Linked DNA regions of Peribacillus sp. FSL E2-0218. Each later gene encodes a partner of the first gene's protein in a complex. Links are inferred from orthologs where the notes say so. Each region holds a gene or a part of one and is shown on either strand. Other genes may lie near its edges. The genes, in order: accD and accB.

Region 1 (9,228 bases):
TTCAAAAACATTAAGCGAGCCGCCAAAGCCAGCCTCAGCATCCGCCACGATTGGAGCGAACCAATCAATATCATTTTTCCCTTCAGCAAAGCTGATTTGATCTGCACGCTGAAGTGTCTGATTAATGCGTTTAACCACTTGCGGCACGGAGTTGGCCGGATATAGACTTTGATCCGGGTACATTTGCCCGGCAATGTTAGCATCGGCTGCCACTTGCCAGCCACTAAGGTAAATCGCTTTTAAACCGGCCTTCACCTGTTGCATGGCCTGGTTGCCAGTCAACGCTCCCAATGCATTGATGAAATCCTCCGTTTTCAAAAGATTCCATAATTTTTCGGAACCACGACGGGCCAATGTTTGTTCGATATCGATCGAACCTCTTAATTTAATCACTTCTTCAGCCGTATAAGGTCGTTTGATCCCAGTCCACCGTGAGTCGTTTTCCCAGCTTTGTTGTAATTGTTGCACTCTTTCATTCGTCATTGTCATTTCCCCCTGTTTTATATGAGTATTTTAAAAATTAAGATAATTGCTCGTATGCCGGATTGGTTAAGAAATCAGCAAACTCATCAGCTACAATCAATTCTTCAAATAGTTTAGTAGCTTCTGCGAACTTTCCTGTTTGGAAGGTTTCTTCCCCTACCTCCGTTTTAATGGCCGCCAATTCCTCTGCTTTGATTTGGTGGAATAATGCCTCGTCTATGTTCCTGCCATCATCGAGAATCCCTTTTGGATGGCGGATCCATTGCCAAACTTGAGCTCTTGAAATTTCAGCCGTCGCTGCATCTTCCATTAAGTTATTAATCGGAGCTGCCCCTCTGCCGCTTAACCAAGAGGCAATATATTGGATGCCTACATTAATGTTCGTCCTCAATCCTGCTTCAGTGATGGTTCCTTCGGGTACTGCGAGTAACTCTTGCGCCGTTACATGGACATCTTCACGTTTCCGGTAAATTTGGTTCGGTTTCGGTACAAGCAGGTCAAATACTTCTTTCGCCGTACTTACCATACCTGGATGCGCCACCCAGGTTCCATCGTGCCCGTCCCTTGCCTCGCGCTCCTTATCGGCACGGACTTTCGCAAAAGCCTCGTCATTCTTGACCGGATCATTTTTCACCGGGATTTGTGCGGCCATTCCGCCGATAGCCGGAGCATTTCGAGTGTGGCATGTTTTGATAGCCAATAAAGAATATGCCCTCATGTTCGGTACAGTCATCGTGACCTGAAGGCGATCAGGGAATATGACATCATCCGAGTGACGGAATTTTTTCAGGAAACTAAAGATATAATCCCAGCGTCCACAGTTCAGGCCAGCCGAATGCTCTTTCAGCTCGTACAGAATTTCGTCCATTTCAAATGCGGCAAGAATCGTTTCAATCAACACCGTAGCCTTGATGGTTCCTTGCGGGATTCTCAAATCGTTCTGTGCATATACGAAAATATCATTCCATAGTCTTGCTTCCAGATGGCTTTCCATTTTGGGCAGGTAGAAATATGGGCCGCTTTGTTTTTCCATCAATGCTTTAGCGTTATGGTAGAAGTAAAGGCCAAAGTCAAAAATGCTAGCTGATATTGGCTGTCCATCCAAAAGAACATGTTTTTCTTCTAAATGCCAGCCGCGGGGCCTTATCTTCAGTACAGCTGTTTTTCCCTTTAATTCATATACTTTCCCATTTTGATTATCGAATGAAATGGTACCCCTGATTGCATCGCGCAAATTCAGCTGACCATCCAGGCAATTTTCCCAAGTGGGTGAGTTGGCGTCTTCAAAGTCGGCCATAAAAACATTGGCACCGGAATTCATCGCATTGATGATCATCTTACGGTCGACTGGCCCGGTAATTTCAACCCTGCGGTCTTGCAGGTCGTGCGGGAGTGGGGCAATGGTCCAATCACTTTCGCGAACATGCTTCGTTTCTTCAAGGAAATCAGGGAGCTTGCCTTGATTCAAGTCTTCTTGAACGCTAAGGCGCCGTTCTAGAAGTTCCTTTCTTCTTTCACCGAAATGCCGCTCGATCCTTTCAATGAATTGTAGAGCTTCCGCTGTAAGTATTTGTTCATATCCCGGCTTAACGTTGCCTGTAATTTGTAAGCCTTTTGCTTCCGTAATCATGTTGCCTCTCCACTTCCTTTCCAATTCCCCTATGTTATAATACAGTTGTTTCATTTCCTGTTTGTATTATATAACACGTTGTATAAATTTGTCACCAGTTTTTTCTAAAAAATTCAGAAAAATGAGAACAAGGTAAAAAAAGCCTCTTTTATCAACGTTTCCACTAGGCGTTTCCCCACTATTCAGCCATTCCATGTCATTCTTTAGCGGTGAAAACAGAGCGCGATTCCTCCCATGAAATAAAAAAACATCCCTGGAGATACTCCGGGATGCTTTCATTGATTTCCTTTCCCAAAAATAAAAAGGCTGTTTAAAAGCGTGAGCCCTTAAACAGCCTTATATTACTTATGCCGGATGACGGTGACTTTTCCTTTGTTCATCCTGTTCATAAAAAAACGGATAACAATCGGTTTGAGGAGATTCCGGGTTGGCGGAAACACAAGGATCAATCCCATGATATCCGAGATGAGACCTGGGGACAGCAGCAGGGCAGCTCCGATAAAAATACAGATCCCATCAATGATTTCATTTCCAGGCATCATTCCATAACGGATCTGTTCCTGTGCCTTTCTCCAGGTTTCCATCCCTTGCTTTTTAGCAAGATAGGCTCCGATTAAACCAGTGGCTATGATCAGGAACAACGTAGGCCAAAAGCCAATCACCTTTCCTGACAGCAATAGGACAATGATTTCAACGACCGGCATCGCAATGATAAAGAATAAAAAATATCTCATTTACTTTCCTCCTGCACAGCCCATTTCTGGTACGGTACACCCATCTTACCTCATCGGCTGGAATGAGCCAAAAATTTCATTCTATAAAACGTTGGCATGTCCATCATAAATGACGCCACGGCCTGAATCGACAGTTACTCTTTGTCCATCCTTGAAGGCTTTGGTCGCGTCTTCAGCGCCCACGATGACAGGAATGCCCAGAGTGACGCCCACGACAGCGGCATGACTTGTCAATCCGCCTTCTTCGGTAATCAATGCTGCACATTTTTCAATGGCCGGCATCATATCCCGATCGGAACCGATCGTAACCAATACGGATCCTTCCGTTACTTTTTCCAAAGCTTCCTTGGCATTCTTCGCTATGACCACTTGGCCTTTTGCGGATTTCCTGCCGATTCCTTGCGCCTTCAAAAGAACCTCTCCCAATACATGAATCTTCATCAGGTTAGTCGTACCCGTTTCACCGACAGGGACGCCGGCAGTTATGACCACTAAGTCTCCATGTGATACTAAACCTGAGTGCAGGCTTTCATCGATCGCCGTTTGAAGCATTTCATCCGTAGTTGTCGCCTTAGGTCCGATTTGCGGATAAACTCCCCAAGCTAACGCAAGGCTTCTAGAAACATGGTCATTGGACGTAACCGCAATGATTGGTGCTTTAGGGCGATATTTAGAAATCATCCTTGCCGTATGACCGCTTTCGGTAGGCGTGATGATCGCTCCGGCATTAAGATTAAGTGCAGTATGGGCAACCGACTGACCGATGGCATCCGTGACATTATGACGGTTCACTTTACTTCTGATTGATAATATATCCCGATAATTAAGCGCTGATTCAGCACGTGATGCTATGTTGTGCATCGTTTGCACCGCTTCTACAGGATAAGTTCCCGCAGCTGTTTCTCCTGACAGCATGATGGCATCCGTTCCATCAAAGATGGCGTTGGCGACGTCACTTGCTTCAGCCCGTGTCGGCCTTGGGTTACGCTGCATGGAATCAAGCATTTGTGTAGCCGTAATGACCGGTTTTCCGGCGTTGTTGCACTTTTTGATCATTTGCTTTTGGACTAGCGGCACTTCTTCAGCAGGAATTTCCACACCCAAGTCTCCGCGAGCCACCATCAAGCCATCTGAAACTTCGAGGATTTCATCAAGACGGTCGACGCCTTCCTGGTTTTCGATTTTAGGGATGATTTGAATATGCTCCGCTCCATTTTGCTGCAGTAATTCACGCACTTCAAGGACGTCGGAGGCTCTCCGTACAAATGATGCCGCGACAAAATCGATACCCTGTCCTATCCCAAACAAGATATCCTGTTCGTCTTTTTCCGTGATGCCTGGCAGATTGACCGAGACACCCGGCACATTGACACCTTTTTTGTTCTTCAGGGTACCGCTATTCAATATTTTTGTATGGATTTCTTTTCTTGCTTCATCAATCTTCAATACTTCAAGACCGATCAATCCATCATCCAACAGGATTTTCGATCCGGTGTGGACATCATGAAGAAGTCCTTCATAAGTAATGGAAAATTTCTCTGGCGTTCCAAGCACTTCCGTCATGGAAATGATGACTTCGTTACCGGCTACTAGCTCCATGGAATCGTTCTCCATGTTATTGGTGCGTATTTCAGGTCCTTTTGTGTCCAGCAGGATCGCTACCTGTTTCCCTGATTTTTCGCTAGCTTCCCTTATGTTGCTGATTCTGGCGGCATGTTCTTCATGATTGCCATGAGAAAAGTTAAGCCTAGCCACATTCATCCCCGCTTCTATTAATTGAACCAGCTTTTCGATGCTTTCACTTGCGGGGCCGATCGTACAAACAATCTTGGTTTTTCGCATGGTGTGCTCCTCCTTGAAAACTCGCCGCCTGTCCAACTTATGGAGACAGGGGCGTAGTGTAATGTGTCTCTACTTTTTTACGGAATTCTTCAATCTGTTCATTGGACGATACTGATTGCCTAGATGGATAGTTCGGACGATAAATCATACATTTTCTTGTCGATTGTATGCTGTTTACCTAGGACATCGATGATACCATGGTCGACAAGTCGATTCTGTTCTATCCCGACAGCCCGGCCCCCTTTGCCCTCCAAAAGCAATTCCACGGCTCTGGCACCGAGTCTGCTTGCCAGGACACGGTCGTTTGCGGAAGGAGATCCGCCCCGCTGAACATGGCCAAGAACCGTCACGCGTGTTTCGACTCCTGCCTTTTCCTCAATTTTCCTGGAAACATCGACAGCACTCCCGACACCTTCCGCAACGATGATGATACTATGTTTTTTGCCGCGTTCATGCCCGCGATTCAACTTCCCGACCAAATCATCCATATCGTAATCATACTCCGGGCAAAGGATCGTTTCCGCCCCTCCGGCCAGTCCGGCCCAAAGTGCGATATCCCCAGCATTTCTTCCCATTACTTCAACGACATAAGTGCGTTCATGAGAAGTCGCCGTATCACGGATTTTATCGATGGCATCAATGACGGTATTCAGAGCCGTATCGAAGCCGATCGTAAAGTCTGTCCCAGGTATGTCATTATCAATCGTTCCTGGAACCCCTATACAAGGAAAGCCCCTTTCAGTCAATGCCTTGGCTCCCATGTAAGAACCATCGCCGCCTATTACGACAAGGCCCTCGATCCCAAATTTATTCAATTGTTCTATTCCCTTTAGCTGGCCCTCCTCTGTCTTGAAATCGAGACAGCGAGCTGTATGTAGCATCGTACCCCCGCGATGGATGATATCACCGACAGATCCAAGTTCAAGCTGCCTTATATCCCCATTAATCAGCCCCTGATAGCCATGATAAATCCCAAAGACCTCCATTTCATGAAAAATGGCTTTCCGGACAACCGCTCGGACTGCCGCATTCATGCCTGGAGAATCTCCTCCGCTTGTCAATACACCTATTCTTTTCATAAATGTCACCTCTCTACAACACTAATCAAATTTAAGCCCTTATATACCATTGTACCCTTTTTCAAGCTTCAATAAGCAGTAACTATTTCAACTTATGGTCACTTGATGTTATTAGACTAACCGATTCTGTTCAGAAATTGAAGTAATATGGCGCAAATCTTTACATTCTTCATACAATCATAGCTTTAGGGTTGGCCACCGACGTACCACTCCGTTGGAAAGGCTGAAAAAACGTGTTGCCCCAGGCAGCACGTTTTTTCCTTTACAGATGTTTATGAATGCTGTTTTACGTCCTCAGGTTTCCCCTCAGATTGTTTTGCGAATTCATATTCACCGATTTTCTTGAATTTCATGTAACGTTGGTTGATGAGATCTTCACTTTTCAATGGGAGGAGCTCATTAAATGAACGTTTCAAGGTTTCCTTTATGGCTTCTGCCTGAACATTTGCATTCCGGTGGGCGCCGCCTTTTACTTCCGGGATGATTTCATCGATGACCCCTAAGCGATTCAGGTCAGGAGCCGTAATCTGCATCGATTCAGCAGCTCTTTTAGCCTGGGAAGCATCCTTCCATAATAACGCAGCAGCCCCTTCAGGAGAAATGACCGAGTATGTTGAATTCTCAAGCATGAAAATCCGATCTCCAACTCCAAGTGCCAAGGCACCGCCACTTCCGCCTTCGCCGATGACGATGCTGATGACCGGCACCTTCAGCCCGGCCATTTCAAAAAGGTTTTTAGCAATGGCTTCGCTTTGACCGCGTTCTTCTGCAGCCTTCCCAGGGAATGCTCCCTTCGTGTCGATGAAGCAAATGATCGGCCGATTGAATTTTTCCGCCTGTTTCATCAAGCGCAGCGCTTTTCGATAGCCCTCTGGATGGGGCATGCCAAAGTTACGACGGATATTCTCCTTCGTATCCTTGCCGCGCTGATGACCGATGACGGTCACGGACCGCCCATCGAACTGGGCGATGCCAGCGACAATCGCCTCATCGTCCCCATAATAACGGTCACCATGAAACTCGATGAAGTCATTGAATAATAACGGGATGTAATCAAGCGTTGTCGGGCGGGCCGGATGACGGGCAATCTGCACTCGATCCCACGGTTTTAAATGATCATAAATATCCGCTTCCAGCTTTTCCAAACGTTTTTCCAGGGTTTCGATCTCAACCGTAAGATCCACGTCAGCATTTTTCGTAAGTGCCTTCAGCTCTTTAATTTTATTTCTCAGTTCCGTAACGGGACGCTCGAACTCTAATTCATATATCATGACCATTCACCACCCGGGGCATGGATTTTTAGGATCGTCGTCAAGGTTTCTTTCAATTCAGTACGCTTAACGACCGCATCCAATTGGCCGTGCTTCATCAGAAACTCGGCCGTTTGGAAGTCTTCTGGAAGTTCTTCATGGATCGTCTGTTCAATGATCCTGCGCCCGGCAAAACCGATCAAGGCACCCGGTTCAGCTAGGTTAATATCACCAAGTGAAGCGAAGCTTGCCGAAACACCGCCCGTAGTTGGGTGGGTCATCATCGATACGATCAAGCCGCCTTCATTGCTGAACATCTTGAGGGCAGCGCTTGTCTTGGCCATCTGCATCAAGCTCAGTACGCCTTCCTGCATCCGGGCGCCGCCAGATGCTGTAAATATGATGAACGGGATCTTCAATTCACCTGCGCGTTCGATGGCACGGGTAATTTTTTCGCCAACGACCGACCCCATGCTTCCCATCCGGAAATTGGAATCCATGATGGCTGTCGACACTTGGTACCCATTGATGGTCCCCACTCCTGTAACGACCGCCTCGTTAATTTTGGCCTTCTTTTTATCCTTCTCCAATTTGTCCAAGTAATCCGGGAATCCAAGCGGATTGACGGATATCATTTCTTTATCGAATTCCTTGAAACTGCCGGCATCAAATAAACATTCGATTCGTTCATGTGAAGACATCGAATGATGGAACCCGCAGTGGAGGCAGACTTTCTTGTTTTTCAATAATTCTTTTGTATACATGATTTTTTTACAGCCGGGGCATTTAGTCATAATTCCTTCTGGTACATCTTGTTTCTCCCGATCTAAAGGAACCGTTGCATATTTCTTCTTAGACTTCGCAAATAGCTCTTTAAGCAAGCTTAATCCTCCCTTTACCACCAATTATCTGTTTTATGATACTTGGTACAAACTATATCAGAAATGAAATCAGTATCGTGTAAAAAGGTGTCACTCGTCCTTCGACATATTTCTGATTCTAATAAGATACGTTTCGATAGCTTTTTCTTCATCCCGTTCGAGCAAATATGTAAGAAGTGACAGATAATCTTCTTTTTCCACATTACCCAGCACCATCTCTGATGTTCTAGCATAGCTGTTGACAATGCGCCAGATTCTTTCCAGTAATCGGTTTCGGTTCAATATCGCAATTCTTAAGAAGAAGTCGTCATCACGGAACTCCTCCGCTTTGACCCAGCTCACCAGCCGCTTGATTTCTTCGGCCGTTGTGAAGAAAGCGACGATCCTCAAACAGTCGATTTCAATCAACCGTTTCGTCTCAGCCAAATCTTCTTGTACCTTTTTGTCTTGCAAAAAAAAGGTTCCCAGAAGCTCGACTAGCTTATGCTCCTGGAAATCCCTGATAAACGTCCCTTCACCACGCCTCGTCTCTATCAATCCTAATAGCTCCAAGGCACGCAATGCCTCACGGACTGAGGAACGGCCGACATTCAAACGATCCGACAGCTCCCTTTCCGAGGGGATTTTATCCCCTGGCAAGAGGCTGTCCGCTTCAATCATTCTACGAAGGCTCTCAACGACATCGAGATAAATTTTGGATGAAGAAGTACGATCCTTCAAATTAATTATTCCTCACTTTTTCCAATGATCGCTAATTTCCTTGTTTTTTCTTTAATTTCCTCAGGATCGACATGAATTCTGGCCACTCCCGTTTCCATTGCTGCCTTCGCAACAGCAGAGGCAACGGCAGGAGCCACCCTCTCATCAAAAGGAGCAGGAATCACATAATCTTCATTCAGCTCATGTTCTTGTATTAAACCGGCAATAGCCTTTACAGCCGCCACCTTCATCTTTTCATTGATATGTGTCGCACGTACATCCAATGCTCCGCGGAAAATCCCCGGGAATGCAAGAACGTTATTAACCTGATTCGGGAAATCCGAACGACCCGTACCTACCACTCTTGCACCTGCAGCTTTCGCATCTTCAGGCATGATTTCCGGATCCGGATTGGCCATCGCAAAGATGATCGCATCCCGGTTCATCGTTGAAACCATTTCTTTAGTCAATGCACCTGCGGCAGAAACGCCGATAAACACATCAGCGTCATGGATGACCGCTTCCAAAGGTCCTGAAACCTTATTTCGATTGGTCACTTTGGCCACTTGTTCCTTGATATCATTCATGCCTGTCGAACGGCCCTCATAAATGGCACCTTTCGTATCACAC
Region 2 (9,371 bases), 400 kb from region 1 along the record:
ATATTTCCTCATTCAATATCCGGATTGCCCGTGAAAAAGTCGGTGTGGCTGAGCCGCTTACTCCATATTTATATAATGGGGAATGGCAGCATACATTATTGATCGGCGCTCCGCAAACAGGAAAAACGACGGTGTTGCGGGATATTGCAAGAATGATATCGTCTGGAAATGAAATGAAGGGCATTGCACCGCAAAAGGTGGGAATTGTGGACGAGCGCTCGGAAATAGCAGGATGCGTTCATGGAGTGCCGCAGCTTGAATTTGGAACAAGGCTGGATGTCCTCGATGGATGTCCCAAAGCGGAAGGAATGATGATGATGATCCGTTCGATGTCCCCGGATGTATTGGTCGTGGATGAAATAGGCCGCGCTGAAGATACTCAAGCAGTTCTCGAAGCAGTGAATGCAGGCATTAAACTCATGATAACAACACATGGACATACACTGGAAGAAGTGAAGAAGCGGCCCTTCATCGCAGAGATATTAAAACAAAACATCTTTGAACGTTTTATCGAATTACGAAGAACGAAAGCCGGGACTCGAAGCTACAAAATCCTCGATGCAGCTGGGGTCCCTATTTTTTCTGATGAAAGTGTGAAGCCGCATGTTTAAGTTGGTTGGTGCTGCCATCATCATCATAGCCACGACTTGGGCAGGTTTCGAGGCTGCCAAAAAATTGAGTTTGAGGCCGCGGCAGCTGAGACAGCTTAAAGTTGCGATGCAATCGCTTGAAGCGGAAATCATGTATGGACATACACCTTTGCAAGAAGCGGCAAGGAAGCTTTCCAAGCAGCTGACAAATCCATTATCCAAATTTTTCGAAACATTCGCCAATCGGCTCAAGTCAGGTGAGACCACCGTCAAGGAAGCATGGGATGAGAGCTTGAAGAAAATATGGAAATCCCTGGCCTTGAAGCAGGGGGAGTTCGAGATCCTTTCACAGTTCGGGGAGACGCTTGGGAAAAGCGATAGGCATCATCAACAAAAACAGATCATGCTGACGATGGCACATTTGGAACGGGAAGAGAGCGATGCACTCGAACGACAGGGAAAATATGAAAAAATGATGAAAAGTCTTGGTTTTCTAACTGGATTGTTATTGATCATTTTGCTGATGTAGTTTATGTGGGGGGAATGAAAATGGGCATTGATGTGGACATCATATTCAAAATAGCGGGTGTGGGGCTTGTTGTAGCATTTCTTCATACGATACTCGACCAGGTCGGGAAGAAGGAGTATGCCCAGTGGGTGACACTTTTCGGATTCATCTATATTTTATTCATGGTCGCATCCGTAGTGGAGGACTTATTCCAAAAAATTAAATCTGTATTCCTATTTCAGTAAGGGGGGATTGGCGATTGAAATCATAAAAATCGTAGCCATTGCCCTGGTTGCCACCTTTCTGGCCTTGATCGTCAAGGAGCAAAAACCAAATTTGGCATTCCTGCTTATCGTTTTTGTAGGGTGCTCCATTTTTCTTTTTCTGGCAGATAAAATATACGAGATCATTTTAATGTTAGAGAAAATCGCAGTTAATGCCAATGTAAATACGGTCTATCTGGAGACCATCTTAAAAATAATCGGAATTGCCTATATTGCTGAGTTCGCCTCGCAAATTACAAAAGATGCCGGGCAGGGCTCGCTCGCTTCAAAAATAGAATTGAGCGGGAAAATCCTGATCCTGGCGATGGCAATTCCAATATTGACGGTCATTATCGAAACGATCATTCAGATGCTCCCGAGTTAATGGATGATTCCTACTAGTCAATGAGGTGAATGTATGAAGCAGCGGATGCCTTACTTATCGATCCTATTCATTTTACTCTTTTTTTTGCATACATCTATTGGACAAGCTGCCGAAAATCCTGAAAATACAGAAAGCGTTCAAGAGCCGATCATGCAGTCCGAACTGGTACAAGCCCAAATAGAAAGACTGGGGGTTGATGAGCTTAAACAATATTGGGATGACATTGTCACGGAATATGGCGGATTCTTACCGGAAAGCCAGAAAGGGAGTTTCATGGATTTTGTAAGCGGGGATAAGAAATTCTCCTTTGACCAGTGGCTGAAGGGCATCACAAAATTCGTTTTTCATGAGCTGCTCGTCAACGGCAAGCTGCTGGGCTCTCTTATCCTGTTAACTGTTTTCAGCATGTTTTTGCAGAATTTGCAGAATGCGTTCGAGCAAAGTTCCGTGAGTAAGGTCGCTTATGCAATCGTTTATATGGTGCTTATCATTCTGGCGCTCAACAGTTTCCATGTCGCGATCGAATATACAAAAGACACGATAGATTTGATGATTTCCTTTTTGATGGCGCTCATCCCGCTTCTTTTGGCTTTGATAGCTGCGTCAGGCGGGCTTATATCAGCGGCCTTCTTTCATCCGGTCTTAATGTTTTTAATGAACACAAGCGGCATCCTGGTGCAATTCATCGTTCTCCCCTTATTATTCTTTGCAGCGATTTTGAGCATCGTCAGCACGCTGACCGAACATTACAAAGTAACACAGCTCGCCCAGCTTCTCCGTAACTTTGCCATCGGCATCCTTGGAGCGTTCATGACCATATTCCTTGGCGTCATTTCCGTTCAAGGGGCATCCTCCGCTGTAGCGGACGGGGTTACGATCAGAACGGCCAAATTCGTGACAGGTAACTTCATACCAGTAATCGGGCGCATGTTCACTGATGCAACGGATACGGTCATCAGTGCCTCCGTCCTTCTGAAAAATACGGTGGGCTTATCGGGCGTCATCATATTGCTGCTCATCACGACCTTTCCAGCGATAAAAATCCTGATGATTTCTTTTGTCTATAAACTGGCAGCCAGTCTTTTGCAGCCGCTTGGCGGCGGTCCGGTAATAAAATGCCTCGACATCATCAGTAAAAGCATGATTTATATTTTTGCCGCCTTGGCGATCGTATCACTCATGTTCTTTTTAAGTATCACCGTAATTATTGCCTCTGGAAACATTACACTGATGGTTCGTTAGAAAGGAGGAGGGCTTGGTGAGTTTTTTAGCTGGCTGGGTATCCAATATCATTGTGTTCGTTTTGCTTGCCACAGTAATCGATATGCTCCTTCCCAATTCAGCCTTGCAGAAATATGCCAAAATGGTCATCGGACTTTTATTGATTGCGATCATCATCACTCCTATATTGGGGTTATTCAATAAGGATTTCGATGAAATATTATCTGCCGCGACGAGCGAATTTGAAAATCAGAAAAAAAAAGATTTGGGAAATTTGACAGAAATGAAGAAAAAAGAAATACAAGCTACCCAGGGTGCATATATTTTAAAACAAATGGCTGTTGACTTAAAGGCAGATGTGGAAGAGGAGCTGATGAAGGATTATAACATGAAGATCAGTGCGATTGATGTTGCCGTCAAGAATGAGGAAAAACCAAGCGTGGAAGATTTGCAAAATATCAACATTTCTTTGGAAAAGGCAGAAGGGAAAGAAGACACTTCGATAGAGGCTGTTGCAAAAATCGATATTAACGCAGAGAGGCCATCACCTTCGAACGATGCCAATCTGGATGCGGTCAAAAGTTTTCTGGCAACAAGTTGGTCTGTCGATAAAGAGATCATTGAAATCGCCGGGGAAAGGAAGTGACTTAAGTATTGAACAAAGACAAAGGTCCATTATCCTGGCTGCAAAAACTATTGAATAAGGATCCTGACCAAAAAGAGCCGAAGGAAAAAAAACCTTCCCTGTATGTCTATGCTTTAATCGTTGTCCTTTTGGGAGCGGGGATCATGATGGCAGGTAATCTGTTGACCACCAACCAGACGGGACAAACATCCGACGTGAAGACGGTATTCAATAACAAGCAAGAAGAAAAGGATGATGTCGAAACATTCGGTCAGAAAAATCAATCCGAATTCAAGAACACGAAGGATTATGAAATATACCTTCAAAATGAAATGAAGGAAGCGTTGGAATCGATAACGGGAGTCAAGGATGTAAAAGTCGTAATCTACGTGGATGCATCCGAGAAAAAAGTATATGAAAGAAATAAAGTCACCCAAAAGCAGGTCACGCAAGAAACCGATCAGGAAGGCGGCAAAAGGACGGTCGAGGATACATCGGTGGATGAACAACTAGTTTTAGTCAAAAGCGGCGAAAAAGAAGGGCCGATCATTTCCGAAACAAAGAAACCTATTGTAAGGGGAGTCCTTGTAGTCGCTAAAGGAGCCGAAAACATTCAAATCAAAAAGTGGATCGTCGAAGCTGTCACACGATCACTTGATGTACCGAGTCACAGGGTTTCTGTCATGCCTAAAAAATAAGGGGGAAAATTATCATGTTATTAAAAAAGCAAACGGTTTGGTTATTGACTATGCTAAGTCTGGTCGTTGTCCTTTCAGTCTATTATTTAACCGCTCCTGAAGAAAATGCTGCCGATATGACGGCAACGGAGCAAGCGGAAAAGGCGGAAAATAAGGCGGAAAATAAGGCAGAAAACAAAACGGAAATGAAAACAGACAACAAAGCTGACACAAAAGGTGAAAGCAAAGGGAATAAAGAATCGTCCAAAAATGCAGAAGGTTCATCTGTAACGATAGCATCAGGGGATGAATTCGAATCATTAAGGATGCAGATCGAGGATGAACGCGCAAAGCTGAATGAAGAATTGACAGAAAAGATGGGCAATACAGACCTTTCGGCTGAAGAAAGAGACGAAGCGTATGCTAAAATCGAACAATTAAGTGAAACGAAGGTTAAAGAAAATATCATTGAAAACTTAATTGTGGCCATGGATTATAATGCTGCATTGGTTCGCGTCGATGGTACGGATGTTAAGGTAAGTGTCAAGGCTGATAAACAAACAAAAACAGAAGCCAACAACATTATCCGCCTGGTCCGCAAAGAAGTGAGCGATGCACAAAATGTAGTGGTCGATTTCCAACCTGAAAAATAATCTCAAATCAGAAGGAAACTCTGATACACAACAGCTCTAGTTTGAAGGTCTCCCTTTATAAAAAAAGGGATTTTTTTTTTGTCTTTTTCTCGTTAGTGCATCAGGAGTAAATTTTAGAGGAAAAGCTTTTTTATGCCATTTGATAGTGGGAAATCAACCAGGTATAAAGAATATACTTTTCTAAAATAGTAATATAAAGGGGAGTAACTGTTACTCCAGAAGGATAATCGCTGAAATATCCAGGTAAATGCAAAGGAAATGAAGGGTAAAGAATTCACAATATTATAATAAAGGTGTAGAATGGAAGTATGGATATCAACTTGCAACTAATCTATCATTGAATTTGTATAAGCTAATATTGTATGATGTTAGAAGCTGGTCATAAACTTTTCAATTCTCTACAGGAAACAATATTTTGGGAAAGTGAAATTTCTGTTATAAAACAGGTAGCGTGAATTCGCTTTCGGATGGAGGACCGGCTTCATCTTGCAGAATTGGACAAGATAGAGATAAGCTGAGGGTAAGAGGGTATAAGATGTTACATAAAATATTATTGCCTCACAAACTCATATTAAATTAGACAAGGGGTGCACAAAATGAAAGTGCAAGAAATTCGTGAAATCATCAAGCTAGTCGATCAATCCAATATAAGTGAATTCGTTTATGAAAATGAAGGAACGAAAATTAAATTAAAGAAAACTGAAACGGTTACAGCCATCCAGCCGGCAATTTCTCTGGACGCCCTTCAAGCCAATGCAGCTGTCGAGGTTAAGCCTGCCGCTGCTCCTGAGGCGGTAAAAGCTGTTGAACCGGCAGCACCGGCTCCTGCCGTCTCTGAACGGGAAAATTTACATAAGATCACATCTCCTATGGTAGGGACATTTTACCAATCACCTGCACCGGATTCTCCGGCCTACGTAAAAGCGGGCGATAAAGTGACAACGGATTCGATTGTCTGCATCGTCGAGGCGATGAAACTCTTCAATGAAATCGAAGCCGAAGTTAGCGGTGAAGTCGTTGAAGTCCTTGTAAAAGAAGGACAACTTGTAGAATATGGTCAACCATTATTTTTAGTAAAGCCGGAATGAGGAGCTGTTTCTAAATGATTAAAAAGGTATTAATTGCCAATCGAGGCGAAATTGCTGTCCGAATCATCCGGGCATGCAAGGAGCTGGGGATTGAGACTGTAGCGGTTTATTCGGAAGCTGACAAAGAAGCCCTTCATGTCCAAATTGCCGATGAAGCCTATTGCATCGGTCCCAAACTATCCAAAGACAGTTATTTAAATACAACGAACATCATCAGTACGGCCAAGAAAACGGGATCGGATGCGATTCACCCTGGATATGGTTTCCTTGCTGAAAATGCGAATTTTGCGGAGCTTTGCCGTGAATGCAATATCATATTCATCGGTCCTAGCCCTGAAGCGATCAATAAAATGGGAACTAAGGACGTGGCAAGGGAAACGATGCGAAAAGCTGGGGTTCCGATCGTTCCCGGTTCCAAAGGCATCATCAAAGATACCGATGAGGGAGTGGCCCTTGCCAATGAAATGGGCTACCCAGTCATCATCAAAGCCACTGCCGGCGGCGGCGGTAAAGGGATCCGGGTCGCAAGGACCGAAGAAGATCTCATCAAGGGCATTAACATCACGCAACAGGAAGCCGCGACGGCATTCGGCAATCCGGGTGTTTATATTGAAAAATTCATTGAGGATTTCCGTCATGTTGAAATTCAAGTCATGGCCGATAACCATGGCAATGCCATCCATTTAGGTGAGCGTGACTGTTCCATTCAACGACGCTTGCAAAAGCTGGTTGAAGAAACTCCATCTCCGGCACTGGATGGTGAAACACGTGCGGAAATGGGGCAGGCTGCAGTTACGGCGGCTCTTGCGGTTAATTATTCAGGAGCCGGTACCGTCGAATTTATTTATGACTATGTGAATAGAAAATACTACTTTATGGAAATGAATACACGTATCCAGGTTGAACACCCAGTCACGGAAATGGTGACAGGAGTGGATTTGATCAAAGAACAAATCAAAGTCGCTTCAGGTGATAAACTATCCCTTTCACAAGAGGATGTAACGTTTAACGGCTGGTCCATCGAATGCCGGATCAATGCGGAAAACCCAGAAAAGAATTTTATGCCTTCAGCTGGAAAAATACACATGTATTTACCTCCAGGAGGGTATGGAGTAAGGGTGGACTCCGCAGCATACCCAGGGTACTCGATACCGCCATATTATGATTCCATGATTGCTAAATTGATTGTCCATGCACCGACAAGAGAAGAAGCGATCGAGAAAATGAAGCGCGCTTTAGGTGAGTTTGTCATTGAAGGAATCAGCACAACCATTCCGTTCCATATTAAGCTGCTTCAGCATGAACAATTCGTATCGGGAGAATTTAATACCAAATTCCTTGAAATATATGATGTAATGAACTCATAATGTAAAGGAAGACAGGAGGTGCTTTTGAATGAGTGAAATGGAAGGCCAATTACTCGAAATGAATGATTTTAATAGTGGACTAGGCAAAGTGGAGATTGCACCTGAGGTGATTGAGGTAATTGCGGGCATTGCTGCATCGGAAGTTGAAGGTGTTGCACATATGCGCGGTAATTTCGCTACTGGTGTAGTTGAAAAGCTTGGTAAAAAGAACCACGGTAAGGGTGTTAAAGTGGACTTGACGGGAGAATCGATCAAAGTCGAACTTTATTGCGTCATGAAATTTGGTGTTTCAATTCCGAAAGTTGCCCAAGAAGTGCAAGACAACATTCGTGAAGCCTTGTTGAACATGACGGCCATCGATGCTGGTGAAGTGAACATCCATGTAGTGGGCATAGCATTTGAAAACGCGAAGCAAGAAGCGGATTACGAACAAGAAGTGTAAGTGGCACCATTCGATTCACACCTGCAGAAACCCGGCAAAAAGCCGGGTTTTTGTTTGTTTGGATGCCGGCTCAATGATTGCATCGCTATTCATCCGGGCTGGACTGATAATATTATGGTAAATGAACATAATAAGGCGGTGTCTGGAAGTTTCCCTTTAATTCAAGGGTGATTTCTGTTATTGTGTAAAAGGTGAAATATGAGCATGAAAGCCAGGCAAGCACTTTTTTTGGCACATTCAAATGATTGAATCGTGTTTTCTTGCTGGAAAAGATCGGGGGATGATAGGTTAATCAAGGTGATTATGCCTTTTTCTCCTTTGATTTTGTGAAAAGCAGCTGAAATACGGAAAAACACGCTGTAAATCTTAATGTTTTTGAAAAAAAGTTATTTAATGTTCGTTTGTTCTGGCGTTTTCATATATAATAGTAGATGTTAAAGGAGTAAGATTATGAAAAGAAGAGTAGCCCGTGAAAAATCCCTTCAAGCACTATATCAGATCGATATTGCCAAGTCGGGTGCCGAAGAAGCAATGGAAAGCGTATTGGATGGCGCTCCTACTGATGAATATTTCAAGAAATTAGTCATGGGGATTACGGAAAATCGAGAACAGCTTGATGGAATGATCAGGGACAATTTAGAGAACTGGACGCTGGAAAGATTAGCGAACATTGATCGGAATTTACTGCGAATCGCGATTTATGAAATGGTTCACAGTGAAGATGTGCCTGTAAGTGTCGCAATGAATGAAGCTATTGAAATTGCTAAGAAATTCGGTGATGATCAATCAAGCAGCTTTGTGAATGCCGTTTTATCCAAAGTGAAGGTGAAAAGCGACAGCTAAGGCTGCAGTCTAAAGCCATGAATCTCCCGGCAATTTCTTTAGCAAAAATTAACTTGGGAGGAATATACACATGTCAGCTCAAATCATTAATGGTAAAGAAATTGCAGAGGCAGTTAGGCAGGAAATCAGCAAGGAAGTTCAACATTTACGTGAAAAAGATATGGTCCCGGGTTTGGCTGTCATTCTCGTCGGTGATAACCAAGCCTCACAGACTTATGTACGTAATAAGCAAAAAGCCTGTGAAGACGTGGGGATGCATTCCGTTTTGATCAAAAAGCCTGCAGATCTATCTCAGGAGGAATTAATGCAGAGCATCAATGAACTGAACCAGGATGAAAGCATCCATGGCATATTGGTGCAGCTGCCATTGCCAGGGCATATTTCTGAAAAGGCGATCATCGAAGCGATTTCCCCGGAAAAGGATGTGGATGGGTTCCATCCGATTAACATTGGGCGGATGATGACTGGTCAGGATGCTTTCTTACCTTGTACGCCATACGGGATTATGGTGATGCTTGAGCATATCGGCTATGAGCTTGAAGGAAAGCATGTGGTCATTGTCGGAAGAAGCAATATCGTCGGGAAACCAGCCGGACAATTGTTTTTAAATGCGAACGCAACCGTTACATACTGTCATTCTAAGACAAAGGATCTTGCGTATTTCACCAAGCAAGCCGATGTGGTCGTGGCAGCTGTCGGTAAGAGGGAT

What was found.
Region 2: the proteins of accD (region 1) and accB are in contact, whole or in part, in a solved structure (PDB 8UXZ), measured with the Escherichia coli proteins. The link is inferred for Peribacillus sp. FSL E2-0218 from one-to-one orthologs.

What each region holds. Positions count from the first base shown.
Region 1 is NZ_CP150304.1:3,652,709-3,661,936, forward strand. Bases 5,968-8,802 are described here. They hold accD (acetyl-CoA carboxylase, carboxyltransferase subunit beta), read right to left. Parts: upstream 7,900-8,802; coding sequence 7,036-7,899; downstream 5,968-7,035. Other genes in these bases: accA (acetyl-CoA carboxylase carboxyl transferase subunit alpha), read right to left, coding at 6,041-7,039; MHI53_RS17610 (GntR family transcriptional regulator), read right to left, coding at 7,990-8,619; MHI53_RS17615 (malic enzyme-like NAD(P)-binding protein), read right to left, coding at 8,625-8,802. Outside these bases: aceA (isocitrate lyase), read right to left, coding at 1-483; aceB (malate synthase A), read right to left, coding at 521-2,113; MHI53_RS17585 (FxsA family protein), read right to left, coding at 2,455-2,847; pyk (pyruvate kinase), read right to left, coding at 2,929-4,689; pfkA (6-phosphofructokinase), read right to left, coding at 4,809-5,768; more of MHI53_RS17615, read right to left, coding at 8,803-9,228.
Region 2 is NZ_CP150304.1:3,256,028-3,265,398, reverse strand. The notes cover bases 4,287-7,264. They hold accB (acetyl-CoA carboxylase biotin carboxyl carrier protein), read left to right. Parts: upstream 4,287-5,518; coding sequence 5,519-6,010; downstream 6,011-7,264. Other genes in these bases: accC (acetyl-CoA carboxylase biotin carboxylase subunit), read left to right, coding at 6,025-7,264; MHI53_RS15655 (SpoIIIAH-like family protein), read left to right, coding at 4,305-4,922; spoIIIAG (stage III sporulation protein AG), read left to right, coding at 4,287-4,290. Also shown: spoIIIAA (stage III sporulation protein AA), read left to right, coding at 1-611; stage III sporulation protein SpoIIIAB, read left to right, coding at 604-1,119; spoIIIAC (stage III sporulation protein AC), read left to right, coding at 1,140-1,343; spoIIIAD (stage III sporulation protein AD), read left to right, coding at 1,351-1,746; spoIIIAE (stage III sporulation protein AE), read left to right, coding at 1,780-2,988; spoIIIAF (stage III sporulation protein AF), read left to right, coding at 3,005-3,613; more of spoIIIAG, read left to right, coding at 3,622-4,286; more of accC, read left to right, coding at 7,265-7,377; MHI53_RS15640 (Asp23/Gls24 family envelope stress response protein), read left to right, coding at 7,406-7,819; transcription antitermination factor NusB, read left to right, coding at 8,270-8,662; bifunctional methylenetetrahydrofolate dehydrogenase/methenyltetrahydrofolate cyclohydrolase FolD, read left to right, coding at 8,733-9,371. UniProt on the Escherichia coli protein: This protein is a component of the acetyl coenzyme A carboxylase complex; first, biotin carboxylase catalyzes the carboxylation of the carrier protein and then the transcarboxylase transfers the carboxyl group to form malonyl-CoA.